DNA from 4 places in the Streptomyces sp. NPDC087310 genome. Region 2 is predicted to be linked to each of the others. Evidence: riboswitches for the same ligand, from Rfam matches in the RefSeq annotation. Region 2 holds a riboswitch; each other region holds the start of a gene.

Region 1 (7,467 bases), on a different contig from region 2:
GCTCACTCGTCAAGTACACGTCCCTCTACACGGCGTTGGCGGAGGTGTACGACGTCCATCTCGCCGAGGCCGAGGAGACGATCGAGACGTCCCTCGCCAACCCGCGCGAGGCCGGGCTGCTCGGTACGGACGTGGGCCTGCCGATGCTGATGCTGTCGCGCCACTCGCTGGACGCGGCCGGCGAACCGGTGGAGTGGGTACGGTCGGTCTACCGCGGCGACCGCTACAAGTTCGTGGCGCGCCTCCAACGCCCGCGCCCGTGACGTAGGACCGGGCCGGGGGCCCGGTCCGGAACCCGTGACGAAAACCCGCCACCCCCGCATAAACCCACCGGGCGCGGGCACGTAACGTACCGGGATATGGGCTGGTGGTGGCGTGTCCCGGGATGGTCCCCTAGATTTCCTGCGCATTAAGCAGGTGACCAGTGAGGGGACGACTCGCCATGCCAGAGCCCGCACCGACCGAGGCGCCGTCGACGGACGACCGGCCGAAATCCATACGTGGTCTCACCCCGAGATCCATCCTCGTCTGGGCACTGGTCGCCCTGGTGGGCGCGGCGGGCTGGGCGGTGCTCGCCCTCTCCCGGGGCGAGGAGGTCTCTGCCGCCTGGATGCTGGCCGCCGCCCTCGGTTCGTACGCGATCGCCTACCGCTTCTACTCCCGTTTCATCGCGAACCGGGTCCTCAAGGTCGACAAGACCCGGGCCACCCCGGCCGAACGGCTCGACAACGGGGTCGACTTCCACCCCACCGACCGGCGCGTGCTGTTCGGCCACCACTTCGCGGCCATCGCGGGCGCCGGGCCCCTGGTCGGCCCCGTACTCGCCGCGCAGATGGGGTATCTGCCCGGCACCATCTGGATCGTCGCGGGCGTCATCTTCGCCGGCGCCGTCCAGGACATGGTGACGCTGTTCTTCTCCACCCGCCGCGACGGCCGTTCCCTCGGCCAGATCGCCCGGGACGAGATCGGCCCCTTCGGCGGCGCCGCCGCGCTGATCGCCGTCTTCATGATCATGATCATCCTGCTGGCCGTGCTGGCACTGGTCATCGTCAACGCGCTGGCGCACTCGCCGTGGGGCGTCTTCTCCATCGCCATGACCATCCCGATCGCCCTCTTCATGGGCGTGTACCTGCGGGTGCTGCGCCCCGGTCGGGTCACCGAGGTCTCGCTCATCGGGGTGGCGCTGCTGCTGCTCGCCATCGTGGCGGGCGGCTGGGTCGCCGAGTCCTCGCTCGCCGACACCTTCACGCTGGAAGCCGGCACCCTGGTCATCTGGATGATCGCGTACGGCTTCCTCGCCTCCGTACTCCCGGTGTGGATGCTGCTGGCGCCGCGCGACTACCTGTCGACCTTCATGAAGGTCGGCACGATCGTGCTGCTGGCGCTGGGCGTGGCGATCGCGCTCCCGACGCTGAAGATGGACGCCGTCACCGAGTTCGCGAGCCGCGGTGACGGTCCGGTCTTCGCCGGGTCCATGTTCCCGTTCGTCTTCATCACCATCGCGTGCGGCGCGCTCTCGGGCTTCCACTCCCTGATCTCCTCGGGCACGACGCCGAAGATGGTCCAGAAGGAGACCCAGATCCGGATGATCGGTTACGGCGCGATGCTGACCGAGTCGTTCGTCGCGATCATGGCGCTGATCGCCGCCTGCATCATCGACCCGGGCCTGTACTTCGCGGTCAACTCCCCGGCCGGTGTGATGGGCGGTACGGTCGAGTCCGCGTCGCAGGCGGTCGCCAACCTCGGTTTCACCATCTCGCCCGACCAGCTCGCCCAGGCGGCGAAGGACGTCGAGGAGACCAGTCTGCTGTCGCGCACCGGTGGCGCGCCGACCTTCGCCCTCGGTATGGCGGAGATCTTCTCGTCCGTCGTCGGCGGCACCGCCATGAAGGCGTTCTGGTACCACTTCGCGATCATGTTCGAGGCGCTGTTCATCCTCACCACGGTCGACGCGGGGACCCGTGTCGGGCGCTTCATGCTCCAGGACATGCTCGGCAACGTGTACAAGCCGATGCGCCAGGTGAGCTGGAAGCCGGGCGTCTGGTTCGCCAGCGCGGTCGTGGTCGGCGGCTGGGGCTACTTCCTCTGGGTCGGCGTCCATGACCCGCTGGGCGGCATCAACCAGCTCTTCCCGCTCTTCGGCATCGCCAACCAGCTCCTGGCGGCCGTGGCGCTCGCCGTCTGCACCACGCTGCTGGTCAAGTCCGGCCGTCTGAAGTGGGCCTGGGTGACAGCCGTGCCGCTGGCCTGGGACGCGGCCGTCACCCTCACCGCGAGCTGGCAGAAGATCTTCTCGGGCGACCCGAGGGTGGGCTTCTTCACCCAGCGCGACGTGTACCAGTCGGCCATCGACCGGGGCGAGGTGCTGGCCCCGGCCAAGACCATGGACGACATGCACACCGTCGTCACCAACTCCACGGTGGACGGGGTGCTCTCGGCCCTCTTCGCGGTCCTCATCCTCGTGGTCATCGCGGACGCGGGACGGGTCTGCTTCAAGGCGATCCGCGACCCGGAGTCCGTCCGGCTGGTGGAGGCCCCGTACACCGAGTCCAGGATCGTCGCCCCGGCCGGCATGATCCCCACCAAGGAGGAGAAGGCGGAGCTGGCCGCCGCCGAGGCCACGGCGCGGGAGAGCGTCCCGGCGGGGACGGGCCCGGCATGACCTGGCTCCGGAGCCAGGCCCGGAGTCGGAGTGGGAGCCGGGTGGAGCGGGTACGGCAGGTGGCCCGGCGGGTCCGCTGGTACGTGCGGGAGTTCACCGGCGAATCGGCGTACGAGCGTTACGTGGCCCACGCCACCGCCGGTGACCCGGCCGGCCAGGTCATGACCCGCCGCGCCTTCGAACGCAGCCGCACGGACGCCCGTGAGGCCGACCCGCGCGAGGGATTCCGCTGCTGCTGAGCGGTTGTTGAGCGGTTGCTGAACGCTCACGGAGTGCTCGCGGAGTGCTCGCCGGGCGCTCGCCGGGCCGCCGCTGATCTCGTACCGCGGCGACGTACGACACAACATCTGGGGGGTGGCGCACCGCGCGCCCCCCAGATGTATGCTCGACCTCGCTGTCGACGCAGGGGAATCCGGTGTAAATCCGGAACTGTCCCGCAACGGTGTGCTGTGGCGCGCTTTGTCGCGCCCTCCAGTCCGAACACCTGCCGACAGTGCGTCCGGCTCGACCGAACCGGACGCCCAGACGTCCGGGCCTCGCGGTTGGGCCGGTGGACGCGGCGCGGTGTGCCGCCCTGCGAGGGCGGGGTACGTCCGTGCGCGCGGACCCGTGCCTCCTCGTGGCCCAGAGCCGAGCGAGGGAGAGAACCACGTGACCATCGCGCCAGCGGATCCGGTTTCAGTTGTCTCGGAAGCACAGTCCGAGGCACAGTCCGAGCACGGGGCGGCGACCGCCGCCGGGCAGGCCGACGCCCCCGGCACCGCGCTGCTGCGGACCCTGACCGAGCTGACCGCCGATCTGCCCGACGCCGACCCGGGCAGGATCGCCGCCGCCGCGCTGCGTGGCCGCAACGCCCGTTCGGACGAGGCCGAGCTGCGCGAGCTGGCCACGGAGGCGGCGGCCGGGCAGATCTCGGAGGACCCGGCCTACTCCCGTCTCGCCGCCCGGCTGCTCACCCGTACGATCGCCGACGAGGCGGCCTCCCAGGGCGCCGTGTCGTTCTCCGCGTCCATCGCCGTCGGGCAGCGCGAGGGCCTGATCGCGGACCGTACGGCCGCCTTCGTGACGCGCCACGCCGACCGGCTCGACGCGCTGATCGACCAGGACGCCGACGACCGCTTCGGCTACTTCGGGCTGCGTACGCTCTACAGCCGCTATCTGCTCCGGCATCCGCTCACCCGTCAGGTGATCGAGACGCCCCAGTACTTCATGCTGCGGGTCGCCGCCGGGCTCGCCGAGGACGAGAGCGCGCACGCGCTGGACGAGGTCGCCGCGCTCTACCGGCTGATGAGCCGGCTGGACTACCTCCCCTCCTCCCCCACGCTCTTCAACTCCGGCACCCGCCACCCGCAGATGTCGTCCTGCTACCTGCTGGACTCGCCGCTGGACGAGCTGGACTCGATCTACGACCGCTACCACCAGGTGGCGCGGCTCTCGAAGCACGCGGGCGGGATCGGGCTCTCGTACTCCCGTATCCGTTCGCGCGGTTCACTGATCCGGGGGACGAACGGCCACTCCAACGGCATCGTCCCGTTCCTGCGGACCCTCGACTCCTCCGTCGCGGCCGTCAACCAGGGCGGCCGGCGCAAGGGCGCCGCCTGCGTCTACCTGGAGACCTGGCACGCGGACCTGGAGGAGTTCCTCGAACTGCGGGACAACACGGGCGAGGACGCGCGCCGTACGCACAACCTCAACCTCGCGCACTGGATCCCCGACGAGTTCATGCGCCGGGTCGAGTCGGACGGCGTGTGGTCGCTCTTCTCGCCGGTGGACGTGCCGGAGCTGGTCGACCTGTGGGGCGACGCGTTCGACACCGCGTACCGCAAGGCGGAGGCCGACGGTCTCGCACGTAAAACGATCAAGGCCCGTGAGCTGTACGGCCGGATGATGCGCACCCTCGCGCAGACCGGCAACGGCTGGATGACCTTCAAGGACGCGTCGAACCGTACGGCGAACCAGACCGCCGAGCCCGGCCACACCGTCCACTCCTCCAACCTCTGCACGGAGATCCTGGAGGTCACGGACGACGGCGAGACGGCCGTCTGCAACCTCGGCTCGGTCAACCTGGGCGCGTTCGTGGACGCGGCCACCGGCGAGATCGACTGGGAGCGGCTGGACGAGACCGTCGTCACGGCCGTGACCTTCCTCGACCGGGTCGTGGACATCAACTTCTACCCGACCGAGCAGGCGGGCCGTTCCAACGCCAAGTGGCGCCCGGTGGGCCTGGGCGCGATGGGGCTCCAGGACGTCTTCTTCAAGAAGCGGCTGCCCTTCGACTCCCCCGAGGCCGCCGCGCTCTCCACCCGGATCGCCGAGCGGATCATGCTCGCGGCGTACGAGGCGTCCTGCGCCCTCGCCGAGCGCAACGGCCCGCTCCCCGCCTGGTCGAAGACGCGCGCGGCGCGCGGGGTGCTCCACCCCGACCACTACGACGTGGAGCTGAACTGGCCGGAGCGCTGGGCGGCGCTGCGCGCCCGGGTGGCGAAGTCCGGCATGCGCAACTCGCTCCTCCTCGCCATCGCGCCGACGGCGACCATCGCGTCCATCGCGGGTGTGTACGAGTGCATCGAGCCGCAGGTTTCGAACCTGTTCAAGCGCGAGACGCTCTCCGGGGAGTTCCTCCAGGTCAACTCGTACCTGGTGGACGAGTTGAAGCGGCTCGGCGTCTGGGACGCGCAGACGCGCGAGGCGCTGCGCGAGTCGAGCGGCTCGGTGGCGGGCTTCACCTGGATCCCTGCGGAGGTACGGGAGCTGTTCCGTACGGCCTGGGAGATCCCGCAGCGCGGACTGATCGACATGGCGGCGGCGCGTACGCCGTTCCTGGACCAGAGCCAGTCGCTGAACCTGTTCCTGGAGACGCCGACCATCGGGAAGCTCAGCTCGATGTACGCGTACGCCTGGAAGAAGGGGCTGAAGACGACGTACTACCTGCGGTCCCGCCCGGCGACCCGGATCGCGCGGGCGGCCGGCGGGCAGTCGGCGCCGGCCCCCGCGGCCGCTCCCACCCCTGTCCCCGTCCCCGTCCCCGTACAGGCGACCCCGACCGACGAGGCGATCGCCTGCTCCCTGGAAAACCCCGAGTCCTGCGAGGCATGCCAGTAATGACGTCCACCGAATCAGCGGGGAAGAACCTCCTGGACCCGGGCTTCGAGCTGACGCTCCGCCCCATGCGCTACCCGGACTTCTACGAGCGCTACCGCGACGCGATCAAGAACACCTGGACGGTGGAGGAGGTCGACCTCCACTCCGACGTCGCCGACCTCGCCAAGCTGTCCCCCGGCGAGCAGCACATGATCGGCAGGCTGGTCGCGTTCTTCGCGACGGGCGACTCGATCGTCTCGAACAACCTGGTGCTGACGCTCTACAAGCACATCAACTCCCCGGAGGCGCGGCTCTATCTCTCGCGCCAGCTCTTCGAGGAGGCCGTGCACGTCCAGTTCTATCTGACCCTGCTGGACACGTACCTCCCGGACCCGGAGGACCGCGCGGCGGCCTTCGACGCGGTCGAGGAGATCCCGTCGATCCGTGAGAAGGCGCAGTTCTGCTTCCGCTGGATGGACTCGGTGGAGAAGATCGACCGCCTGGACTCGCAGGCGGACCGGCGCCGCTTCCTGCTGAATCTGATCTGCTTCGCGGCGTGCATCGAGGGCCTGTTCTTCTACGGGGCGTTCGCGTACGTCTACTGGTTCCGCTCGCGCGGCCTGCTGCACGGCCTGGCCACCGGCACGAACTGGGTCTTCCGTGACGAGACCATGCACATGAACTTCGCCTTCGAGGTCGTGGACACGGTCCGCAAGGAGGAGCCGGAGCTGTTCGACGACGCGCTCCAGCAGCAGGTCACGGACATGCTGAAGGAGGCGGTGGAGGCGGAGCTGCAGTTCGGCCGCGACCTGTGCGGCGACGGACTGCCGGGCATGAACACGGAGTCGATGCGCGCGTACCTGGAGTGCGTCGCGGACCAGCGGCTCCAGCGTCTCGGCTTCCCGCCGGTGTACGGATCGGAGAACCCGTTCGCGTTCATGGAGCTCCAGGGTGTCCAGGAGCTGACGAACTTCTTCGAGCGCCGCCCGTCGGCGTACCAGGTGGCGGTGGAGGGCACGGTCGGCTTCGACGACGACTTCTAGTCGTACGGTCAGGCGAGTTCAGGAGCGGGGCCGGGGCAGGGGGGTTTCCCCTTGTCCCGGCCCCGGTGCGTTCACCAGGGCAGCGGATGCTGGCTCAGGTCCTCGTCGGCGGTGACGGCCGTGCCCGTCGGGCCGCCGGGCGGCAGGGTCGCCATCCGGATGGGCAGCAGGGCCCCCTCCGCGGCGGTCAGCGCGCCCGCGTGCCCGTTCTGGTCGGTCGCCACGGATCCGGGGGAGACGGCGTTGACGAGAATCCGCTCGGCGCGCAGCTCGTTCGCGTACGTGACGGTGAGGGCGTTCAGCGCGGCCTTCGAGGAGTTGTAGGCCAGCAACTGGGGAAAGGCCCGGTTCGACGCGGCGAGGGACACCGAGCCGAGGTTGCTCGTGAGGTTCACGATGCGTGCGGCCTGGGACCGGCGGAGCAGCGGCAGCATCGCGTTGGTCACGGCCACGACGCCGAACACGTTGATCTCGTAGGTGGCGCGCATCTCGTCGACCGAGGTACGGCTCGGCTTGTGGATGGGCGTGGCGAGCACCCCGGCGTTGTTGACCAGGATGTCGAGCCCGCCGGCCTCGTGGGCGATCGCCTGGGCCGCCGCGTCGACCGACGCCTGGTCGGTGACGTCGAGCTGGACGAATCGCGCGTCGTATCCACGCGCGGCCAGGGTGGAGACGGCCGAG
Region 2 (7,467 bases):
TGCGTACGCGTCCCGGCCCCCGCGGGTCTCTCCGTCAGGACGTGGGCAGTTCGCCCCGGACCGTGCGGGCCGCGGTGACCAGGTTCTCCAGGGACGCCCTGGTCTCGGGCCAGCCGCGGGTCTTCAGGCCGCAGTCGGGGTTGACCCACAGGCGTTCGGCGGGGATGGCCTCCAGGCCCTCGCGGAGCAGGGCGGCGGCCTCGTCAGCGCCGGGGACGCGCGGGGAGTGGATGTCGTACACGCCGGGGCCCGCCTCGCGGGGGTAGCCGTGGGCGGCGAGTTCGCGGGCGACCTGCATGTGGGAGCGGGCCGCTTCCAGGCTGATGACGTCGGCGTCGAGGTCGTCGATGGCCTGGACGATGTCGCCGAACTCGGCGTAGCACATGTGGGTGTGGATCTGGGTGTCCGGGCGTACGCCGCTGGTGGTGAGGCGGAACGACTCGGTGGCCCAGTCCAGGTACGCGGCGCGGTCGGCGGCGCGCAGCGGCAGCGTTTCGCGGAGGGCGGGTTCGTCGACCTGGATGACCGAGGTGCCGCCCGCTTCCAGGTCGGTGACTTCGTCGCGCAGGGCGAGGGCGACCTGGCGGGCGGTGTCGCCGAGCGGCTGGTCGTCGCGGACGAAGGACCAGGCGAGCATGGTGACGGGCCCGGTCAGCATGCCCTTGACGGGGCGGTCGGTGAGGGACTGGGCGTACGAGGTCCAGCGCACCGTCATCGGTTCGGGGCGCGAGATGTCGCCGGCCAGCACCGGCGGGCGGACGTAGCGGGTGCCGTAGGACTGCACCCAGCCGTGCCGGGTGGCGAGGTAGCCGGTGAGCTGTTCGGCGAAGTACTGCACCATGTCGTTGCGTTCGGGCTCGCCGTGGACCAGGACGTCGATCCCGGTCTTCTCCTGGAAGGAGATGACCTCGCCGATCTCGGCGCTGATGCGCTCCTCGTAACCGGCCGTGTCGATCCGGCCCGCGCGCAGGTCGGCGCGGGCGGTGCGCAACTCGTCGGTCTGCGGGAACGAACCGATGGTCGTCGTCGGCAGCAGCGGCAGCGCGAGGTGCGCGCGCTGGGCGGCGGCGCGCTCGCTGTACGGCTGCGAGCGGCGGCCGTCGGCGTCGGTGACGGCGGCGGTCCTGGCCCGTACGGCCGGGTCGTGGGTGAGCGCCGAGTCCGTACGGGAGGCGAGGTCGGCACGGTTGGCGGCGATCTCCGCGGCGATGGCGCCGGTGCCCCGGGCCAGCCCCTTGGCCAGGGTGACGATCTCGGCGCTCTTCTGCCGGGCGAAGGCGAGCCAGCGCAGGACCCCCGGGTCGATGTCGCGTTCGGCCGCGGTGTCGAGCGGTACGTGCAGCAGGGAGCAGGACGCGGCCACGTCGACCCGGTCGGCCAGGCCGAGGAGCGTCCCCAGGGTGGCGAGGGACTTCTCGTAGTCGTTGATCCAGATGTTGCGGCCGTTGACGACGCCCGCGACGAGCCGCTTGCCGGGGAGTCCGCCGGCGGCGGCGAGGTCGTCGAGGTTGGCGGCGCCGGCGTCGGTGAAGTCCAGCGCCAGCCCCTCGACGGGGGCCTTCGCCAGGACGGGCAGGGCGTCGCCGAGCCGGTCGAAGTAGGAGGCGACCAGGAGCTTGGGCCGGTCGGTCGCCCCGCCGAGGTCGCGGTAGGCGCGGGCGGCGGCGTTCAGCTCGGCGCGCGTACGGTCCTGGACGAGCGCGGGCTCGTCGAGCTGCACCCACTCGGCGCCGGCGGCGCGCAGGTCGGCGAGGACCTCGGCGTAGACGGGCAGCAGCCGGTCGAGCAGGGTCAGTGGCTCGAAGTCGGCGGCCACCCCGGGGGCGGGCTTGGAGAGCAGGAGATACGTGACGGGGCCGACGAGGACCGGGCGGGCGGTGTGCCCGAGCGTGAGGGCCTGCGTCAGCTCGGCGACCTGCCGGGTGGAGTCGGCGGTGAAGACGGTGTCGGGGCCGAGCTCGGGGACGAGGTAGTGGTAGTTCGTGTCGAACCACTTCGTCATCTCCAGCGGCGCCACGTCCTGGGTGCCGCGGGCCATCGCGAAGTATCCGTCGAGCGGGTCGGCCGTGACGGCGGCCCGGTGCCGCTCGGGTACGGCGCCGACCATGACGCTGGTGTCCAGGACGTGGTCGTAGTACGAGAAGTCGCCGGTCGGCACCTCGTGGACGCCGGCGTCGGCCATCTGCCGCCAGTTCGCCCGGCGCAGGCCGGCCGCCGTCTCCCGGAGGGCGTCCGCGGTGACGCGGCCCTTCCAGTACCCCTCGACGGCCTTCTTCAGTTCCCGGTTCGGGCCCTGGCGGGGGTAGCCGTACACGGTGGCTCGTGCTGCCGCGGCTGCGGACTTCGGTGTCACGGAAATCTCCTTCGCGAGATGACTCCTGAACATCCCGGGGACGGGACGCGGGCGCGAAGGGGTGACGGGACCCGACGGTCGGTGCGGCGCCTCGGGCGCGCTCGTCCGTCCGGTATGTACGCCGACCCGCCCACGAGGTCACCGGGATATCCGTACGCGAACGGTCGCGTACGGGCAACGGGCAGGTCTTCGGACTCGCGGGCACATCTGCCGAGGCAGACACCTACTGGCCGTCGCTTCCCGGATCCGTGCGGATCCAGTGCGTATGACGGCGGTCGTTCCCGCTCACCGCTGCGGGGCAGTCCCGGATTCCCACCGGGTTCCCTCTTACGACGCGTCTGCCTGGAGGGCAGGGCGAACCAGCTACGCCCGCCACGATAGAGCGTGGACGCCTCCGTGGACCAACCTTGGCCGAACTTGTTCACATTCCGGAAGGTGACAGAAGGCGATAGAAGGTGACAGGGGGCGCGGGGTCGTGTCGCGGAACGGGCCGGAGCGCAGCAAGGTGGAGGAGACCGGCGGTCCGGAGGAACCGGACGCAGGAGAAGGAACGGGCGAAGGAGGGGGCACCGGCGTGACGACCGGCAGTGGGTCCGGGCGGCGGGGCGCCCGTCTGCTCGACAGCCCGGTCATCGGGCTGCTCCCGTGGATCATCTTCGCCGTGGTGGTGGGGCCGGGCCGGTTCGAGCTGGGGGTCGGGCTGTCGCTCGCCTGCGCGCTGGCCGTGGTGGCCGCCGGGCGGATCTGGCGTCCGCACAGCTCGTGGAAGCTCCTGGAACTCTGTGACGTGGTCTTCTTCGCGGTGCTCGCCGTCGTCGGGGCGCTCGCCGCCGACGGCACCAGCCGCTGGCTGGAGACCTACGCGGGGGAGATCGCCAATATCGCGCTGGTGCTCATCGCGTTCGGCTCCATGGCCTTCCGGGCGCCCTTCACCCTCCCGTACGCGCGCGAGCAGGTGCCCCGTAGCCGCTGGGACTCGCCGCTCTTCCTGCGCACCAACTACGTGGTCACCGGGGTGTGGGGTGCGGCGTTCCTGGTGGGAGCCGTCGCGGGCGGCTACGCCGACCTGGTGCAGCACGACCCGGACAACATCTGGACCGGGTGGATCATCCAGATCGCGGCGATCGTCGCGGCCCTGCGCTTCACCCGCTGGTACCCCGCCCGGGTGAGAGCCCGCGCCGCCGCCGGGAACGCCGCGTCCCCGCCGCCGGACGGGGAGCCGTGAGCGCCGCCGCCGCCCGCTGGACGGCTCCGACCTGCGGGGATGTCATCCGTTCCCGGGCTGTGGGGCGGGCGTCTCCGCGAAGATCCAGCGGTTGGCCGCCAGCGGGTCGTCCGGTTCGGGGAAGGGGCCGTGGTCGTGGAGGCGGGTGAAGTCGTACGGGGAGCGGACCGAGACCGACCAGCCCCGCCGGGCGAGTTCGGCGGCCGACGCGGGGCGCGGCTCCGGGTCGAAGAGGGCCGGCAGGTCGAGGCCGATCTGCTCCCGCGCCGTGGTGTAGAGGGGGTGGGCGCGCACCTTCGCCCCCTCCACCTCCTTGATCTCGTACGCCAGCGTGCTCCCGGCCGTGCTCAGCTCGGCCACCGTCGCGATGAGATGCCGCTCGGCCGCCGCCGGGAGGTAGAGCAGCAGCCCCTCGGCGAGCCAGGCGGTCGGTACGGCCGGGTCGAACCCCGCGGCGAGCAGCGCGTCGCGCCAGTCGAAGCGGAGGTCGGCCGCGAGCGGTCTGCGGTCGGCCGTGGGGACGGCCCCCGACCGGTCGAGCACCGCCTGTTTGAAGGCGAGCATCTCCGCGGTGTCGACCTCGTGGATCACGCAGCCGGGCGGCCAGCCGAGCCGGAACGCCCGGGAGTCCAGGCCCGCGCCCAGCAGCACCACCTGGCGCACGCCCGTCTCCACCGTACGGAGCAGATGGTCGTCCAGGACCCGGGTGCGTACGGCGAAGTAGCGGCCGAGCCGTTCCCAGAACGGGTTCGTGCGGCCCCCGGGGATCTGGTCCGCCCGGACCGGCCAGCCGGCCGAGGCCGGTGCCGCCCGGACGAAGTGCTCCGCGAACTCGTCCCGCGCCAGAGGGGCCGGACGGTGGGTCTCGATGGCCCGCGCGGCGGCCACCATGAGGGCGGTCAGGCCCACGCCGCCCGCCGCGTCGGGGTCCCGCTCCGGGGCCGTGCCGTCGAGGGGCAGGGTCACAGGGCCACGCCCGCGGTCAGGTGGTCCCCGGCGATGCCGGCCTTCTCGGGGCGGTAGTACTCCCTGATGGCCTCCGCCCAGGCGTCCACCGCGACGCGGTCGTCGTCCGTGGGCCCCAGGGCTTCGAACAGGGCCTCGATGTTGGCCTGTTGGAAGCCGACGGCCGTCAGCACGGCCACGAAGACGGGGCGCGCGACGAGTCCGTCCTCCTCCGGCGAGCCGAGCGCGCTCATCGCGCGGGCGAACACGTCGCTCGCCGCGTCGAACCGCGCCGGATTCAGCACACAGGCGGTGAACTCCTCCTGGCTGATCCGTCCGTCGCCGTCGGCGTCCAGCTCGGTGACGAGCGTCGTCCAGAACCGGCGGAAGGCGTCGAGCATCGCCTGTTTTCTGGCGTCACCGGCCGTGGGCACCGCCGCGACGACGCGGCTCCCCATCAGCTCGAAGTCGCCGGCCTCCAGCAGGCCGTTCCCGTCGGCGTCGAACAGGGAGAAGACGAGCTGGACACGGTTGGTCGCCTCGACGGTACGCATGGCGCTCACCTCTGCTTTCCGGGCTTCCGGGTCTTCCGGGGCTTCTGGGTCTTCCGGGTTCTCTGGGATTCGGCCGCTGTCCCCTCACTATCCGGTCGGCGTGGGGGCGGCGGTCCGGAAAGCCCGTCGCGTGCACACGAACGAGGGCAATTCGCGGGCCGGTGCATGAAAGGCCGCGGTCCTGGAAAGCGAAGGCGTTCCGCCGGTCCGGCCGCGCTCCGTACCGTGGACATCCTCGTGGGCTTCTCGTCCGGCCGCGCTCCTTCCCCGTCCTTCCCCGTCCGTCCCCGTCCTTCCCCGTCCGTCCCCGGCCGGTTCTCCGCACGTAGCATCGGGTGGGCGGGCCGCCCGCTCCGCCGGGGGACGGACACGTCCCCTCTCCGCCCGTCCCGGAAGACGTCCCCCATGGCATCACGCACCCTGCTCGCGGACCCGGCCTTTCTCGCGTTCTGGGAGGAGCGCCATGTGTGCCTGCTCGCCACCCGCCGCCCCGACGGCACCCCGCACCTGGTGCCCGTCGGGGTGACCTACGATCCGGAGGCCGGTATCGCCCGCGTCATCACCGGCGGTGCGACGGCGAAGGCCCGGAACGTTCTCGCGGCGGGACCTGACGCGTTCGTCGCGGTCAGCCAGTTCGACGGAGCCCGGTGGGCCACGCTCGAAGGGACCGCCGTGGTCAACCGCGACCCGGAAGCGGTCGCCGAGGCGGAACGGCGCTACACCCGGCGCTACAAGCCGCCCCGCGTCAACCCGGAGCGGGTGGCGATCGAGATCACCGTGACCCGGGCCATGGGCAGGGTCTGAGGCTTCCTGGGCCGGGGCGACAGGGCCTAGAGCGGGAGCGTGATGCAGATGCTCTTGCCTCCGCCGTCCCCGTCCTGGCGTACGACCGCGGAGCCCGCGAGGCTGGACGTGAGTTCGACGACGGTGGCCAGCCCTTTGCACGCGGCGCCGGAACCCAGGTCCGTGCCGGGGGCCGGGGTGCGGAGGGTGGGCTGGTAGGGGTGGCGGTCGTGGACGGCGAACACGAGGGTGTCGTGGCCGGCCGCGTAGCTGACGGTGAGGCTGGGGGAGACGGACGCGGCGTGTCTGACGCTGTTGGTGACCAGTTCGCTCAGGATCAGCAGGGCCGGGTCGACGGCGGGATGGTGCGGGCTGATGCCCCACTCGGCCAGCAACTGCTGGGTGGTCTCGCGTGCCGTCCGTACGGCCCCGGGCTTGGCGGGGAGCGTCAGCACATGGCGGTGGGGCAGCGGGGCGATGCGCCGGGTCATCGCGCGGAGACCTCGGAGTCCCGCAGTTCCTCCAGGAGTTGGTGCTGACCGGCCAGCATCTCGGTCAGGATCCGCCGCGCGGCCCGCAGCAGCTCCGCGACGTCCCCGCCCGCCAGTTCGTAGACGACGGTCGGGCCCTCGCGGCTGGAGGTGACGATCCCGGAGCGGCGCAGCACGGCCAGTTGCTGGGAGAGCGCGGAGGGCTCGATCTCGATCTCGGCGAGCAGGTCCCGTACGGGCATCGGGCCGTCCTGGAGCAGCTCCAGTACCCGGATGCGCACCGGATGCCCCAGCATCCGGAAGAACTCCGCCTTCGCCTGATACAGCGGAACCCCCACGAAACCCTCGCTCTCCCTCTCGCCGCACCGCCCCCACGCCGGGGCGCACGGCCCGTACAGCATCTAGGCAATTGCAGAAGTTTGCAATTCCTGGGGAGATGGAACGGCCGTGCGATCCGCGCGGGGTGGGCCGGGCCTGCCGTACGGGGGAAGGCTCAGTGGCTGGGGCAGCCGAGCCAGTAGCCGAAGCCCCGGTGGGTGTGGACCAGCGCGGGCTCCTCCTGGTCCACCTTCTGGCGCAGGCGGGAGACGAGCTTCTCGATCGCCTGCCCGGCGCGGAACTCGCCCCAGACGTGCCGGCTGATCTGTTCCTTCGACAGCACGCGTTCCGCGTTGGCCATCAGATGGTGCAGCAGCCGGTATTCGGCCGGGGTGAGGCCGAGCGGGCGGGGCCCGCGCCGCGCCCGGCAGGTGGTGTCGTCCAGGACCAGGTCGCCGTAGCAGGGCGGCCCGGCCGGCCGCCCCGCGGGGCCCGGGCCGGGGCGGCGGGCGCCCAGCAGGGCCTGGGCCCTGGCCAGCACCTCGGCGATCCGTACGGGCTTGGTGACGTAGTCCTCGGCCCCGGGGCTGAGTTCGGGGGCGAGGCGGGGGAGGGCGTCGCACGCGGCCAGGAAGAGCAGCGGGGGCCGGTCAGCCGGGACGACGCGGCGGCCCCGGGCGAAGGCCGCCAGGTCCGGCAGGGTGGCGTCCCAGACGACCAGGTCGAACCGGTGCTGCGAGATCCGCATCATCCCCTCGGCGCCGGTGCCCGCCATGCCGACCCGGTAGCCCGCCAACT
Region 3 (7,467 bases), on a different contig from region 2:
CCAGCGGCTCCTCGATGTGGTCCGCGCGCAGATGCTCGGCGGCTATGGAGCGCGCTATGGAGCGGCCGTGGCGGGCGCTGTGGTACGCGATCACATCCGCCTCGGCGATGACCTGCACCGCCCGTACGGTCATCAGGGACGGGTCGCCGGGGCCGAGGCCGACGCCGTACAGACGGCCGGCGGGGAGGCTGCTGTTCTCGGTCATTCCACTTCGCTCGCGATCGCGTTGATGGCCGCCGCCGCGAGGGCGCTGCCGCCGCGCCGTCCCCGTACGACCAGGTGTTCAAGACCGGAGGGGTGCCCGGCGAGCTCGTCCTTGGACTCCGCAGCGCCGATGAAGCCCACCGGGACGCCGATGACGGCCGCCGGGCGCGGCGCGCCCGCCTCGACCATCTCCAGCAGCCGGAAGAGCGCGGTCGGCGCGTTGCCGACGGCGACGACCGCCCCGTCCAGCCGGTCCCGCCACAGCTCCAGGGCGGCGGCGCTGCGCGTCGTCCCCAACTCGGCGGCGAGGGCCGGGACGGCCGGGTCGGAGAGCGTGCAGACCACGTCGTTCTCGGCGGGCAGCCGCTTGCGCGTGACCCCGCTCGCGACCATCCGCACATCGCACAGGATCGGCGCGCCCGCGCGCAGCGCCTCGCGGGCACGGGCCACCACACCGGGGGTGAAGGCCAGGTCGCGCACGAGGTCGACCATGCCGCAGGCGTGGATCATCCGCACCGCGACCTGGGAGACGTCGGCGGGCAGCCCGGCGAGGTCCGCCTCGGCGCGGATCGTGGCGAACGACTGGCGGTATATCGCCGCGCCGTCCTTCTCATAGTCGAACACTGTGGTCTCGCTCATCTCGTCACGTCGTCACGACTGTGTTGTCTTCACGTTCTCGTCCCGCTCGTCCCGTTCGTCCAGCGTGTTCCGCTTGTGTACGGAGACGGTGTAGCGGCCCTCGCCGGTCGCGACCCGGTCCACCCGGTCGCCCTGCGGATGACCGCAGCGCCGCGCGCACCCCGACCAGTACACGGGCAGGCCGGTCCGGTCGCCGTCCCGGCCGGCGGCCACGGACGCGGCGGCGTCGGCCCTCACGTCCGCGAGCGCCTTGGCGCACCCGGGCCGCCCGGTACAGGCGCCGACGCCGAGCCAGGGGGAGTCGGGCTCGGTGACCAGTCCGGCGGTACGGAGCCGTCCGAGCAGGTCGGCGGCGGCGTCCGGAGCCAGGCCGGGAACGATCACCCCGCGCCAGGGCGTCAGCCGCAGAGCAGGGCTCTCGTCCGGAGCACTGCTCTTACAAAGCAGATGTCGCCACTGCGCCACGCTCAGCCGGCCGAGCCGGGGGTACACGGAGAGCGCGACCGTTCCGTCGGGGGAGCGGATCAGCCCGGGGGCAGGGGCTTCCGCCGCACCCCGCGTGTCCCCCGCGTCCCCCGCCAGGACCTCGATTCCGGCCGCCGTCAGGCGTTCCGCCACCGCTGCCGCCAGCCCCCGGGCCGCCCCGGCCGGCAGGTCCCCTACGCGCCAGGCGCCCGTGCCGCTCGCCCGCGCCGCCGTGAGGAAGGTCTCGGCCGCCAGCAGGGCCGCGCGCGGGGCGTCGGCGGCCGGGACGCGTACCGCCCGTACCGCCTGTTCTCCGTACGGCGGGCGGGATGCCCCTATATGCACCTCTGCCGTGCCGTCCCGCCGTGCGAGCAACGTCACATCCGCGCCCAGCGCCGCCACATCGCCCCGGCCGTCGTCCAGCGCGAACAGGAAGCGCCCGGAGAGCTCCGTCGCCGCCTCGCTCGCGCACAGCAGTCCGTCCAGCCGCCGGGCCCACAACTGCACGTCGCCCGCGCCGAGTCCGTCGAGTCCGGCCAGCGGTGAGGCGACGATGTTCCGTATCCGCTCGTGCTCCTCCGACGGCAGCAGTCCCGCCTCGTGCAGGAGGTCCGCCAACTCGCCGCCGCAGCTCGCGCCCAGCCCCCGGAGCTGCACGTTGCCCCGGGACGTGAGGTCCAGGTGGCCGTCGCCCAGCCGCTCCGCCGCGTCGGCCAGCGCGAGCGCCTGGCGGTGCGTCAGCAGCCCTGCGGGCAGCCGGAGCCGGGCCAGGGCGCCGTCGTCGGCGTGGTGCAGCCGCAGCGCACCGGGGCAGGCATCCCCTCGTACCCGTACGGCCTCCCGTACGGCGTCCGGGAGGCTGTCCCGTACGGACTCCCCTACGGCATCCCGCGCCGCGCCCCGGAACGGAGCGCGCGCGGCGGCTTCGTCCCGGTTCACGGGTGTTGGCGAGGTGGGCGGCATGGCCGCGAGCATACCCAGGTGGCCCCCGCCCGCCCCCTTCTCGTCCGCCGTCCCGACCGGGCGCCCTCCCCGCCCGTGACCTCAGCACTTACTATGCAGACGGCGGGCCGTCAGGCCCGTCACACGCCAGTGACGGCGTCATGGGGAGGAAGCCCGGTGCGAACCCGGCGCGGTCCCGCCACTGTGAACCCGACAGCTCCGGCCGGAGTGATCCGGTCGTAGCAATCCGGTCGTCGGGTGAGCCAGGAACTCCCGCCGTCCTCCACACCCGCCCGGGGCGCGGACCCCGAGGAAGGCAAGACGCCGCATGCTTCTGCTCCTGTCGACGTCCGACACCGATCTGCTCAGCGCCCGTGCCGCCAACGCGGCGGGCGGTCCGGTCCCGTACCGGTTCGCCAACCCGGCGCGGCTCGCGCTCGACGAACTGCCCGGACTGCTGGAGGACGCCGACCTCGTCGTCGTACGGCTCCTCGGCGGTCTGCGCGCCTGGCAGGACGGTATCGACGCCCTCCTCGCCCGGGACATCCCCGTCGTCGTCCTCACCGGTGAGCAGGCGCCCGACGCGCAGCTCATGGAGGCGTCCACCGTCCCCATCGGGATCGCCGCCGAGGCGCACGCCTATCTCGCGCACGGCGGGCCCGCCAACCTGGAACAGCTCGCCCGGTTCCTCTCCGACACCGTGCTGCTGACCGGCCACGGCTTCGAGCCGCCCGCCGCCGCGCCCACCTGGGGCCGGCTGGAGCGGCGCGTCCGTCCGCCCCGTATCGGCCGGCCGGGCCACGTGGTGACGGAGAAGGCCCCGACGGTCGCGGTCCTCTACTACCGCGCGCACCACATGAGCGGCAACACCGCCTTCGTGGAGACCCTGTGCTCGGCGATCGAGGATGCCGACGCCCGGCCCCTGCCGATCTTCGTCTCCTCCCTGCGCGCGCCCGAGCCGGAGCTGCTGGCCGCCCTGGGGGAGGCCGACGCGATCGTCACCACCGTGCTCGCCGCGGGGGGCACCAAGCCCGCCCAGGCGTCGGCCGGCGGCGACGACGAGGCGTGGGACGCGGGCGCGCTCGCCGCGCTCGACGTACCGATCCTCCAGGCACTCTGCCTCACCAGCAGCCGCGCGGCCTGGGAGGAGAGCGACGAGGGGCTGACGCCGCTGGACGCCGCCTCGCAGGTCGCCGTACCGGAGTTCGACGGCCGGCTGATCACCGTCCCGTTCTCCTTCAAGGAGATCGACGAGGACGGGCTGCCCGCGTACGTACCCGACCCCGAGCGGGCCGCGCGCGTCGCCGGGATCGCCGTACGCCATGCCACGCTGGCGTTCCGTACGAACGCCGAGAAGCGCGTCGCGCTGGTCCTCTCCGCGTACCCCACCAAGCACTCCCGCATCGGCAACGCCGTGGGCCTCGACACCCCCGCCAGCGCCGTCACCCTGCTGCGCCGACTGCTCGCGGACGGCTACGACTTCGGTACGGAGCCGGTGCCCGGCCTGGAGTCCGGCGACGGCGACGAGCTGATCCGCGCGCTCATCGACGCGGGCGGCCACGACCAGGAATGGCTCACCGAGGAGCAGCTCGCCCGTAACCCCGTCCGCATACCCGCCGCCGACTACCGGCGCTGGTACGCACAGCTCCCCGCCGATCTGCGCGCCTCCGTCGAGCGGCACTGGGGGCCGCCGCCCGGCGAGATGTTCCTCGACCGCAGCCGCGTCGGCGCGGGCGGCGACCCGGACGGCGACATCGTGCTCGCCGCCCTGCGGCGCGGCAATCTGCTGATCCTCATCCAGCCGCCGCGCGGCTTCGGCGAGAACCCGATCGCGATCTACCACGACCCCGATCTGCCGCCCTCGCACCACTACCTGGCCGCGTACCGCTGGATCCAGGCGTCCAGCCACGACGGCGGGTTCGGCGCCGACGCCATGATCCACCTGGGCAAGCACGGCAACCTGGAGTGGCTGCCCGGCAAGAACGCCGGGATGTCCGCCTCCTGCGCGCCGGACGCCGCGCTCGGCGACCTGCCGCTGATCTACCCGTTCCTCGTCAACGACCCGGGCGAGGGGACGCAGGCGAAGCGGCGCGTGCACGCCACGCTGGTGGACCACCTCGTACCGCCGATGGCGCGCGCCGAGTCGTACGGCGACATCGCGCGCCTGGAGCAGTTGCTCGACGAGTACGCGGCGATCTCCTCCATGGACCCGGCGAAGCTGCCCGCGATCCGCGCCCAGATCTGGACGCTGATCCAGGCCGCCAAGCTCGACCACGACCTCGGGCTCGAAGCGCGCCCGGACGACGAAGGGTTCGACGACTTCCTGCTGCACGTCGACGGCTGGCTCTGCGAGGTCAAGGACGCGCAGATCCGCGACGGACTGCACGTCCTCGGCGGCGCCCCGACCGGCGCGGCACGCGTCAACCTCGTCCTCGCCATCCTGCGCGCCCGGCAGATCTGGGGCGGTACGTCGTCCCTGCCCGGGCTGCGCGAAGCCCTCGGCCTCGACGAGTCGGCCGCCACCCGCACCGCGGCCGACGACGCGGAGGAGCGGGCCCGCGCGCTCGTCCAGGCGATGGAGGACGCGGAGTGGGACCCGGCGGCGGTGTCGTCGGTGGCCTCGGGCCTGGGTGGTCCGGTGGCCGACATCCTCGACTTCGCGGCCCGCGAGGTCGTCCCGCGCCTGGCCGGCACGGTCGACGAGATCGAGCATGTCGTGCACGCCCTGAGCGGCGGCTTCGTCCCGGCGGGCCCGTCGGGCTCCCCGCTGCGCGGCCTCGTCAACGTCCTGCCGACCGGACGTAACTTCTACTCCGTCGACCCCAAGGCCGTACCGAGCCGCCTCGCCTGGGAGACCGGGCAGGCCCTCGCGGACTCCCTCCTCACCCGTTACCGCACCGACAACGGCGACTGGCCGACCTCCGTCGGGCTCTCCCTGTGGGGGACGAGCGCGATGCGCACCTCGGGCGACGACATCGCGGAAGCCCTCGCGCTGCTCGGGGTACGCCCGGTCTGGGACGACGCCTCGCGCCGGGTCACGGGCCTGGAGGCGGTCCCGCTGGCGGAGCTCGACCGTCCCCGTATCGACGTCACCCTGCGCATCAGCGGCTTCTTCCGCGACGCGTTCCCGCACGCGATCGGGCTGCTGGACGACGCCGTACGCCTCGTCGCCGCGCTGGACGAGCCCGCCGAGTCCAACTTCGTCCGCGCCCACGCCCAGGCCGACCTGGCCGAACACGGCGACGAACGGCGCGCCACGACCCGTATCTTCGGCTCCCGGCCCGGTACGTACGGCGCGGGCATCCTCCAGCTCATCGACAGCCGCGACTGGCGTACGGACGCGGACCTCGCCGAGGTCTACACGGTGTGGGGCGGCTACGCGTACGGCCGCGAACTCGACGGGCGCCCGGCGCGCGGCGAGATGGAGACCGCGTACAAGCGCATCGCGGTGGCGGCGAAGAACACCGACACGCGCGAGCACGACATCGCGGACTCGGACGACTACTTCCAGTACCACGGCGGCATGGTCGCCACCGTACGCGCCCTGAAGGGCACGGCCCCCGAGGCGTACATCGGCGACTCGACCCGCCCGGAAACCGTCCGCACCCGCACCCTGGTCGAGGAGACGTCCCGCGTCTTCCGCGCCCGCGTGGTCAACCCGCGCTGGATCGAGGCGATGCGCCGCCACGGCTACAAGGGCGCGTTCGAACTGGCGGCGACGGTCGACTACCTCTTCGGGTACGACGCGACGACCGGCGTCGTCGCGGACTGGATGTACGACAAGCTGACCGAGACGTATGTCCTGGACCCGGAGAACCGCCAGTTCCTCCAGGACGCCAACCCCTGGGCCCTGCACGGCATCGCGGAACGGCTGCTGGAGGCCGAGTCGCGCGGCATGTGGGAGAAGCCGGACCCGGGGGTGCTGGACGCGCTGCGGAAGGTGTTCCTGGAGACGGAGGGGGAGTTGGAGAGCGAGGACGACTGAGGGGCGGGCCCGTGTTCTCTCGGTCACCGGGTCGCCGGGTCACCGGGGCTTACGTCGGACCGGTGGCGTCGGGACGAGGCGGACCGCTGTGTTGATCAGGTGGTCGATCGTGTCGCGCGACGGCTTGTCGGTGAGGTCGGTGAGCAGCCGGGCCAGGGTCTTGAGCAGGAAGGGCGAGCCCAGGACATAGCGGTTGAGGACCGGCTGGAAGCCCGACCGGCTGAAGACGAGGTCGGCGACGGTGTTGCCGAGGCGGTAGTAGCGCCCCCACCGGCGGGTCATCTCCACGGGATAGTTGAGCAGCACACGCTCCCTCTTCGGCCCCTGGGGAAGCGCCAGGGCGAGCGCCGCGCTCCCGGCCGCGACCTCGCCCGCCTCCAGGGCCTGGGCGATGCCCTCGCCGTTCCAGGGGCTGATCATGCCGCCCGCGTCGCCGACCAGGAGGAGCCCCCGGGTGTACAGCGGATGGCGGTTGAAGCCCATGGGCAGCGCCGCGCTCCGTACGGGGCCCTCGGCGTTCTCCTCGCGCAGCCCCCACGCGTACGGGGTGCGGGCCAGCCATTCGTCGAGGGCGGTGCGCAACTCGACCTTTCCGTACCGGCGATGGGGCAGCGCGCCGAGCCCCACGTTGACCCTGCCGTCGCCCATGGGGAAGATCCAGCCGTATCCGGGCAGGTAACGGTCGGTCCCCGGGAGGCGGAGGTCGGCCCACAGCTCCAGATACTCGTCCTGGGAACGCTCCGGGCTGCGGTAGTAACGACGGGCGGCCGTCGCGAGCTGCCGGTTCTTGTCCCGTTGCACCCCCAGGGCGAGGGCGAGGCGGGCCGAGGCGCCGTCGGCGGCGATGACGATCGGCGCGCGGTAGACGGTCGGCTCGTCCGGTTCCTTCGCCTTCTTCGGGCCCGCCGGCACGCTGACGCCGCTGACACCGATGACGCGGCCGGAGCGGTCGAGTACGGGATGGGTCACCCTCACACCGTGGTGCAGCCGTGCTCCGGCGGCTGCCGCGTGCCGGGCCAGGATGTCGTCGAAGTCGTGCCGGCTGCGCGAGAGACCGAAATCGGGGTAACTCCCCAGGCTGGGCCATTCGATGTGGACCCGGTGGCTCCCGGCCACCCAGCGCATACCGCGTGAACGCATCCACCCCGGGGCGTTGATGTCGACCCCCATACGGATCAACTGGTGCACCGCACGCGGGGTCAGACCGTCCCCGCACACCTTCTCCCGGGGGA
Region 4 (7,467 bases), on a different contig from region 2:
TGAGGGTGCCGAGCACCTGCCGTCCCGTGAGGTCGACCGCGATCGCGTCGCCGGGGGCGAGCCGGTCGTAGGGCACCCCGCTCGGGGTGACGAGGACCAGCTCGCCGACCCGCACCGAGACATTGCCGGAGGTGCCGACGACCAGCCCCTCCGCCGCCGTTCTCCGGGCGGTGTCGACCAGCTCCGTCCAGGCCCGTTCCAGGGCACCCCGCTCGACCGCCGACTCGCCCTGTCCGCCGGTCAGTTCACCTTGTTCGCCGGTCCGCTCATCCGTCATACGCCGATCCTGCCAGGCGTCGCGGACATCTCCACGGAGTGGGTCACTCCGTGGACCCGCTCAGTTCATCTTCCGTTCACTCTGACTCCCTACGTTCACCGAGGCCACCGACGTCGAACGATTGCCTGGGTCCTGGGTCAATGGAACACATCACGCTGCTGCTCGCGATCGTGATCGTGACAGCTCTCGTGTTCGATTTCACGAACGGTTTCCACGACACCGCCAACGCGATGGCGACGACCATCTCGACCGGCGCTCTGAAGCCCAAGGTCGCGGTGGGTATGTCCGCGGTCCTGAATCTCGTCGGCGCGTTCCTGTCCGTGGAGGTCGCCAAGACGATCTCCGGCGGGCTCATCAACGAACAGGGCATCAGAACAGAAGTGATCTTCGCGGCGCTCGTCGGCGCCATCCTGTGGAATCTCTTCACCTGGCTGCTCGGACTCCCGTCCAGCTCCTCCCACGCGCTCTTCGGCGGCCTGATCGGCGCCACCCTGATGTCCGTCGGCGCCTCCGGCGTCAACGGCGGTGTGGTCGTCACCAAGGTCCTGATCCCCGCGCTCGCCGCCCCCGTGGTCGCCGGGCTCGCCGCCCTGCTGGCGACGAAGCTGACGTACCGGATCGGCCGCGGCACGGACGACAAGGCCACCGCCAAGGGCTACCGGGCCGGGCAGATCGCCTCCGCCGGGCTCGTCTCGCTGGCCCACGGCACCAATGACGCGCAGAAGACCATGGGCGTCATCACGCTCGCCCTGGTCACCGGCGGTGTTCTCGCCCCCGGCTCCAACCCGCCCCTGTGGGTCATCGTCTCCGCGGGGATCGCCATCGCGCTCGGCACGTACCTCGGCGGCTGGCGCATCATCCGCACCATGGGCACCGGCCTCACCGACCTCCAGCCGCAGCAGGGCTTCGCCGCCCAGACCAGCGCCGCGACGGTCATCCTGGCCTCCTCGCACCTGGGCTTCTCGCTCTCCACCACGCAGTCCTGCTCCGGCGCCGTGATGGGCGCCGGGCTCGGCCGCAAGGGCGGAGTGGTGCGCTGGTCCACCGCCACCCGGATGTTCGTCGCCTGGGGGCTGACGCTGCCGGCCGCCGGTCTGGTCGCCGCGGGCGCCGAGTTCCTGACCGGCCAGGGCACCTGGGGCATCGCCGTCGTCGCGGTCCTGCTGGTCGCGGGCTCCGCCGGGATCTGGCTCGCCTCGCGCCGCCGTCCGGTCGACCACACCAACGTCACCGCCGGGACCGGCGCCGACCCCGACACCGGCCTCGCCGCCGAGCCGGCCGGAGTGGTGACCACCGCCATCGCGGCCGTCACCCCGCCTCCCCCGGCGGGCGCCCCCGGCCAGGACCTCTCGACCACCATCCCGGCCCCCGCGGCCACCACCCCGGGCCAGACCGGCGAGCCGGCCCGCCCCGCCACGGTGTAAGGAAGCGACCGTATGAACATCGACTGGGCAGCACTCGGCTCCGTCTTCGGCGTCAGCCTCGTGGCGACCGTCGCCCTCGTGGGCCTCTTCACCCTCGGCATCGTGGGCCTCGCCAAGCGGGGTTCCACGGCCCCCCAGGGCCCGGCCGGCACATCGGCCGCCGCCTCCACCCCCGCCACCGGCTCCGCGCCGCTCGCGGCCCGCGCCGGCGCCTACGTGTGCTTCGCACTCTGCGTCGGGGCCGTCGCGTACGGGATCAGCCTCATCGTGGCCTGAGCCCACGAGCGGCCCTCATAGGAGCCCCGCATCGGCCGACCGGTCCGATGTGGGGCTCCGCACGATGTGGGGCTCCGCACACTGTCCCGCCGCAGGTCAAGGATGAGTTGACGGGTGTTGCACGGCGTGGTGGACTTCCGGGGCCATTGACGACGGCAGTAGAGGAAGCCGGTGCGAATCCGGCGCGGTCCCGCCACTGTCACTGTGAGCCCATTGCCGGTCGCGGCACTGGCCTCCAGGAGCCAGGAACTCTCGCCGTCGCACTACGTACGTCGAACCGGGGCGCGGACCCTGAGTGAGGACACTTCGCCATGCCTGGCTGCGGTTCCGCCGCGCGCGGCGGCTCAGCCGCCCTTGCCGCCGAGCGGGTCTTCGCGTACGGCGCCACCCTCGGCCTCCTGGCCGACCGGCTGTTCGGCGATCCGCGCCGGGGACATCCGGTGGCCGCCTTCGGCCGGGCCGCCGGGGCCGTCGAGCGCGCGCTGTGGCGCGACCACCGCGGCTGGGGCGCGCTGCACACCGCGCTCTGCGCCGGAGGCGCCGCCGGGGCCGCGGCACTGGCCGCCGCCACGGTACGCCGCGCCCCCGCCGCCTCCGTGGCGCTGACCGCCGCCGCCACCTGGTCCGTGGTCGGGGGCACCTCGCTGGGCCGCGAGGCACGGGCCGTCGGCGCGGCGCTCGCCGCCGGGGACCTCGAAGCCGCCCGGCAGCGTCTGCCGCATCTGTGCGGGCGCGATCCGTACTCCCTGGACGAGGCGCAGATCGCGCGCGCCGTCGTGGAGTCCGTCGCCGAGAACACCTCCGACGCCGTCGTGGGCGCGCTGGTGTGGGGCGCGGTCGCCGGGGCGCCGGGGCTCGTCGGGTTCCGCGCGGTGAACACGCTGGACGCGATGGTGGGCCACAAGAGCGACCGTTACCGCCGGTTCGGCTGGGCGTCGGCCCGCCTCGACGATGTCGTGGGGTGGCCGGGGGCCCGGCTGACCGCCGCGCTGGCCGTCGCCGCCGGGGCGGACAGACGCGGCGCGCTGCGGGCCGTACGGCAGGACGCGCACCGCCATCCGAGCCCCAACGCGGGCCCGGTGGAGGCGTCGTTCGCCGGGGCGCTCGGCGTACGCCTGGGCGGGACGCTCGCGTACGGCGGGCGGGTGGAGCACCGGCCCGTCCTGAACGCCACGGGGCGCCCGGTCGGGGTCCCGGACATCGAGCGCGCCGTGCGGCTGGCCCGCCGGGTCAACGTGCTCGCTCTCGCGGCCTGTGTCACGGGCCGACTCGGGTACGGCGCGGTGCGCGCGGCCCGCACCACCAGGAGGCGTGGATGAGCCGGAACAGCGGCGGCACCGGGCTCGGCGGAGGGCTGCTGATCGCCGGCACGACCTCCGACGCGGGCAAGAGCGTCGTCACGGCGGGGATCTGCCGCTGGCTGGCGCGCCGGGGCGTGAAGGTGGCGCCGTTCAAGGGCCAGAACATGTCGCTGAACTCGTTCGTGACGCGCGAGGGCGCGGAGATCGGGCGCGCCCAGGCGATGCAGGCGCAGGCCGCGCGCGTGGAGCCGACCGCGCTGATGAACCCCGTGCTGCTGAAGCCGGGCAGCGACCGCAGCAGCCAGGTGGTGCTGATGGGCAAGCCCGTCGGGGAGTTGAGCGCCCGGGGATTCTTCGGGGGGTCCGGGGGGTCGTCCCCCGGGAAGGCGCTGCACGGGGGGCGGCAGGAGGCGCTGCTCGGGCCCGTGCTGGCGTGCCTGGAGGAGCTGCGGTCCACGTACGACGCCGTGATCTGCGAGGGCGCGGGCAGCCCGGCCGAGATCAATCTGCGCCGTACCGACATCGTGAACATGGGGATCGCGCGGGCCGCGCGGCTCCCGGTGGTCGTGGTCGGGGACATCGACCGGGGCGGGGTCTTCGCGTCCTTCTTCGGGACGACCGCGCTGCTGAGCCCCGAGGACCAGGCGCTGATCGCCGGGTATCTCGTCAACAAGTTCCGGGGCGATGTCTCGCTGCTGGAGCCGGGGCTCGACATGCTGCGCGGGCTGACCGGGCGGGCGACGCTCGGTGTGCTGCCCTTCCGGCACGGTCTGGGGATCGACGAGGAGGACGGGCTGCGGGTCTCGCTGCGCGGCGCGGTGCGCGAGTCGGTGGTGGCTCCCCCGTACGGCGCCGACGTGCTGCGGATCGCGGTCTGCGCCGTACCGCTGATGTCGAACTTCACCGATGTGGACGCGCTGGCTGCGGAGCCCGGGGTCGTGGTGCGGTTCGTGGACCGTCCCGAGGAGCTGGCCGACGCCGACCTGGTGATCGTGCCGGGCACGCGCGGCACGGTGCGGGCGCTCGCGTGGCTGCGGGAGCGCGGGCTGGCCGACGCGCTGGCCCTGCGGGCCGCCGAGGGCCGCCCCGTGCTGGGGATCTGCGGCGGCTACCAGATCCTCGGCGAGCGGATCGACGACGAGGTGGAGTCCCGGGCGGGTGAGGTGGCCGGGCTGGGACTGCTGCCCGTACGGGTCAGGTTCGAGCGGGAGAAGACCCTCGCGCGGCCGGTCGGGGTGGCCCTCGGCGAGCCTGTCGAGGGGTACGAGATCCACCACGGCGTCGCGGATGTGCGCGGCGGGGACGCCTTTGTCACGGACCAGGAAGGGCGGGCGCTGGACGGCTGCCGGGCCGGGTCCGTCCAGGGCACGCACTGGCACGGGGCGCTGGAGAGCGACGCGTTCCGGCGGCGGTTCCTGACGGAGGTGGCGCGGACGGCGGGCCGGCGGTTCGTACCGGCCCCGGACACCAGCTTCGGCGCGCTGCGCGAGGAACAGCTCGATCTGCTCGCTGACCTCGTCGAGGAGCACGCGGACACGGCCGCGCTGCTGCGTCTGATCGAGGAGGGCGCCCCGGCCGGGCTGCCGTTCATCCCTCCGGGGGCCCCGTGAGCACCGTGGGACTGAACGCCGTGGGACTGAGCACCGTGGGACGCCGTCCGGTCATCGATGAGTCATTCGAAGGAGCGATCAGCCTATGAGCACCCCTTTTCCGTTCACCGCCGTGGTGGGGATGGACGATCTGCGGCTCGGTCTGCTGCTGAACGCGGTCAGTCCGGCGGTCGGCGGCGTTCTCGTACGGGGTGAGAAGGGCACGGCGAAGTCGACGGCCGTACGGGCGCTGGCCGCCCTGCTGCCCGAGGTGCCGGTGGTGACGGGGTGCCGGTTCAGTTGCGACCCGGCGGCGCCGGATCCGCGCTGCCCGGACGGTCCGCACGGTCCGGACGGTCCGCACGATCCGGACGGTCCGCACGGGAGCGTCCCCGGCGAGGCGCGGGCCGCGCGGATGGTCGAGCTGCCCGTGGGCGCGTCCGAGGACCGCCTCGTGGGGGCGCTGGACATCGAACGGGCGCTCTCGGAGGGCGTGAAGGCGTTCGAGCCCGGTCTGCTCGCGGACGCGCACCGCGGGGTGCTGTACGTGGACGAGGTCAACCTGCTCCACGACCACCTCGTGGACCTGCTGCTGGACGCGGCGGCCATGGGCGCCTCGTACGTCGAGCGCGAGGGCGTCTCCGTACGGCACGCCGCGCGCTTCCTGCTCGTCGGGACGATGAACCCGGAGGAGGGCGAGCTGCGGCCGCAGTTGCTGGACCGCTTCGGGCTGACCGTGGAGGTCGCGGCGTCCCGCGAGCCCGACCTGCGGGTGGAGGTGGTACGGCGGCGGCTCGCGTACGACGACGACCCGGCCGGGTTCGCGGCGCGCTGGGCCGACGAGGAGACCGCGCTGCGGGAGCGGATCGTCGCGGCGCGCGCGCTGCTGCCGCAGGTGAGCCTCGGGGACACGGCGCTGCGCCAGATAGCCGCGACCTGCGCCGCGTTCGAGGTGGACGGGATGCGCGCGGACATCGTGATGGCGCGGACGGCGACGGCGCTGGCCGCGTGGGCGGGGCGTACGGACGTCACCGCCGACGACGTCCGGCAGGCGGCGCTGCTGGCGCTGCCTCACCGCAGGCGCCGTAACCCCTTCGACGCGCCGGGGCTCGACGAGGAGAAGCTCGACGACACGCTGGAGGAGTTCCAGGGCGACGAGGACCCGGATCCCGACGGGCCCGACGGCCCTGACGGCCCCGACGGGCCCGGAGGCGGGGGCGGACAGCCGCCGCACAGCGGACCCGAGGCCCCCGACACGCCCGCGCAGGACGGTCCGGCGCAGGACGACACGCCCGCGCCCCAGGAGACGGACGCCCGGCCGGAGACACCGCCCGAGGGCGGGCAGCCGCGCGCCGGGGCCGGTGAGCAGGCCCCCGTACGGTCCGCCGAGCCGTTCCGCACGAAGGTGCTGAGCGTGCCGGGGCTGGGCGAGGGCGCGGCCGGGCGGCGCTCCCGGGCCCGTACCGAGCGGGGCAGGACGACCGGGTCCCGGCGGCCCCGGGGCGCGCTGACCAAGCTGCATCTCGCGGCGACCGTACAGGCGGCGGCGCCGCACCAGCGGGCGCGGGGGCGCAGCGGTCCCGGCCTCGTGGTGCGCAGGGACGACTTGCGGCAGGCGACCCGGGAGGGGCGTGAGGGCAACCTCGTGCTCTTCGTGGTCGACGCGTCCGGTTCGATGGCGGCCAGGCGGCGGATGAGCGCGGTGAAGGGCGCGGTGCTGTCGCTGCTGCTCGACGCGTACCAGCGGCGCGACAAGGTCGGTCTGGTCACCTTCCGGGGGAAGGACGCGGAGGTGGCGCTGCCGCCGACGTCCTCGGTGGACGCGGCGGCTGCCCGGCTGGAGTCCCTGCCGACGGGCGGGCGGACCCCGCTGGCGGCCGGGCTGCTGAAGGCGCACGACGTGCTGCGGGTGGAGCGGATGCGGGACCCCGCGCGCCGTCCGCTGCTGCTGGTGGTGACGGACGGGCGGGCCACGGGCGGCCGGGACCCGGTGGAGCTGGCGGCGCGCGCGGCGCGTCTGCACGCGGCGGACGGGACGGCGTCGGTGGTCGTGGACTGCGAGACGGGTCCGGTACGGCTCGGGCTCGCCGCGTCGCTCGCCGGCGATCTGGAAGGCACGGCGATCACGCTGGACGAGCTGCGGGCCGACAGCATCGCCGGGCTCGTACGGGACGTACAGCACACCAACAACGGACAGCCCAGGAGGGCCGCTTAATGCCGCAGGGACAGCCGGAGAACGTACCGGACGACGGTCTCACCACCCGCCAGCGCCGCAACCGTCCGCTGGTGCTCGTCCACACGGGCACCGGCAAGGGCAAGTCGACGGCGGCGTTCGGGCTGGCGCTGCGCGCGTGGACGCAGGGGTGGCCGATCGGGGTCTTCCAGTTCGTGAAATCCGCGAAGTGGAAGGTCGGCGAGGAGCAGGCGCTCAAGGTGCTCGGGGCGAGCGGCGAGGGCGGCTCCGTCTCCTGGCACAAGATGGGCGAGGGCTGGTCCTGGGTGCAGCGGGACGCGCAGTTCTCCAACGAGGAGGCGGCGCGGGAGGGCTGGGAGCAGGTCAAGCGCGATCTGGCGGCCGAGACGCACAAGCTGTACGTGCT

The links. A riboswitch is a leader RNA that binds a small molecule or an ion and turns the genes downstream of it on or off. The one in region 2 is predicted to bind cobalamin.
Region 1: another riboswitch for cobalamin. It lies ahead of ACIO3P_RS33180 (ribonucleoside-diphosphate reductase subunit alpha); the one in region 2 lies ahead of metE (5-methyltetrahydropteroyltriglutamate--homocysteine S-methyltransferase).
Region 3: another riboswitch for cobalamin. It lies ahead of cobN (cobaltochelatase subunit CobN); the one in region 2 lies ahead of metE (5-methyltetrahydropteroyltriglutamate--homocysteine S-methyltransferase).
Region 4: another riboswitch for cobalamin. It lies ahead of ACIO3P_RS36855 (cobalamin biosynthesis protein); the one in region 2 lies ahead of metE (5-methyltetrahydropteroyltriglutamate--homocysteine S-methyltransferase).

Annotation. Positions count from the first base shown of each region.
Region 1 is NZ_JBIUYF010000010.1:18,307-25,773, reverse strand. It holds gene ACIO3P_RS33195 (GntR family transcriptional regulator) at 1-263, shown strand, start outside; gene ACIO3P_RS33190 (carbon starvation CstA family protein) at 443-2,662, shown strand; gene ACIO3P_RS33185 (YbdD/YjiX family protein) at 2,659-2,901, shown strand; cobalamin riboswitch at 3,027-3,169, shown strand; gene ACIO3P_RS33180 (ribonucleoside-diphosphate reductase subunit alpha) at 3,314-5,764, shown strand; gene ACIO3P_RS33175 (ribonucleotide-diphosphate reductase subunit beta) at 5,764-6,786, shown strand; gene ACIO3P_RS33170 (SDR family oxidoreductase) at 6,858-7,467, opposite strand, start outside.
Region 2 is NZ_JBIUYF010000005.1:638,849-646,315, reverse strand. It holds gene metE (5-methyltetrahydropteroyltriglutamate--homocysteine S-methyltransferase) at 35-2,353, opposite strand; cobalamin riboswitch at 2,516-2,714, opposite strand; gene ACIO3P_RS22135 (hypothetical protein) at 2,928-3,578, shown strand; gene ACIO3P_RS22130 (SAM-dependent methyltransferase) at 3,621-4,469, opposite strand; gene ACIO3P_RS22125 (EF-hand domain-containing protein) at 4,541-5,077, opposite strand; gene ACIO3P_RS22120 (pyridoxamine 5'-phosphate oxidase family protein) at 5,483-5,881, shown strand; gene ACIO3P_RS22115 (ATP-binding protein) at 5,908-6,351, opposite strand; gene ACIO3P_RS22110 (metalloregulator ArsR/SmtB family transcription factor) at 6,348-6,689, opposite strand; gene ACIO3P_RS22105 (response regulator transcription factor) at 6,845-7,467, opposite strand, start outside.
Region 3 is NZ_JBIUYF010000004.1:57,655-65,121, forward strand. It holds gene ACIO3P_RS15345 (precorrin-2 C(20)-methyltransferase) at 1-205, opposite strand, end outside; gene ACIO3P_RS15350 (precorrin-8X methylmutase) at 202-843, opposite strand; gene cobG (precorrin-3B synthase) at 856-2,271, opposite strand; cobalamin riboswitch at 2,357-2,544, shown strand; gene cobN (cobaltochelatase subunit CobN) at 2,579-6,235, shown strand; gene ACIO3P_RS15365 (geranylgeranyl reductase family protein) at 6,275-7,467, opposite strand, start outside.
Region 4 is NZ_JBIUYF010000013.1:62,575-70,041, forward strand. It holds gene ACIO3P_RS36840 (class II aldolase/adducin family protein) at 1-277, opposite strand, end outside; gene ACIO3P_RS36845 (anion permease) at 418-1,701, shown strand; gene ACIO3P_RS36850 (hypothetical protein) at 1,714-1,977, shown strand; cobalamin riboswitch at 2,114-2,252, shown strand; gene ACIO3P_RS36855 (cobalamin biosynthesis protein) at 2,289-3,296, shown strand; gene ACIO3P_RS36860 (cobyric acid synthase) at 3,293-4,888, shown strand; gene ACIO3P_RS36865 (putative cobaltochelatase) at 4,974-7,082, shown strand; gene cobO (cob(I)yrinic acid a,c-diamide adenosyltransferase) at 7,082-7,467, shown strand, end outside.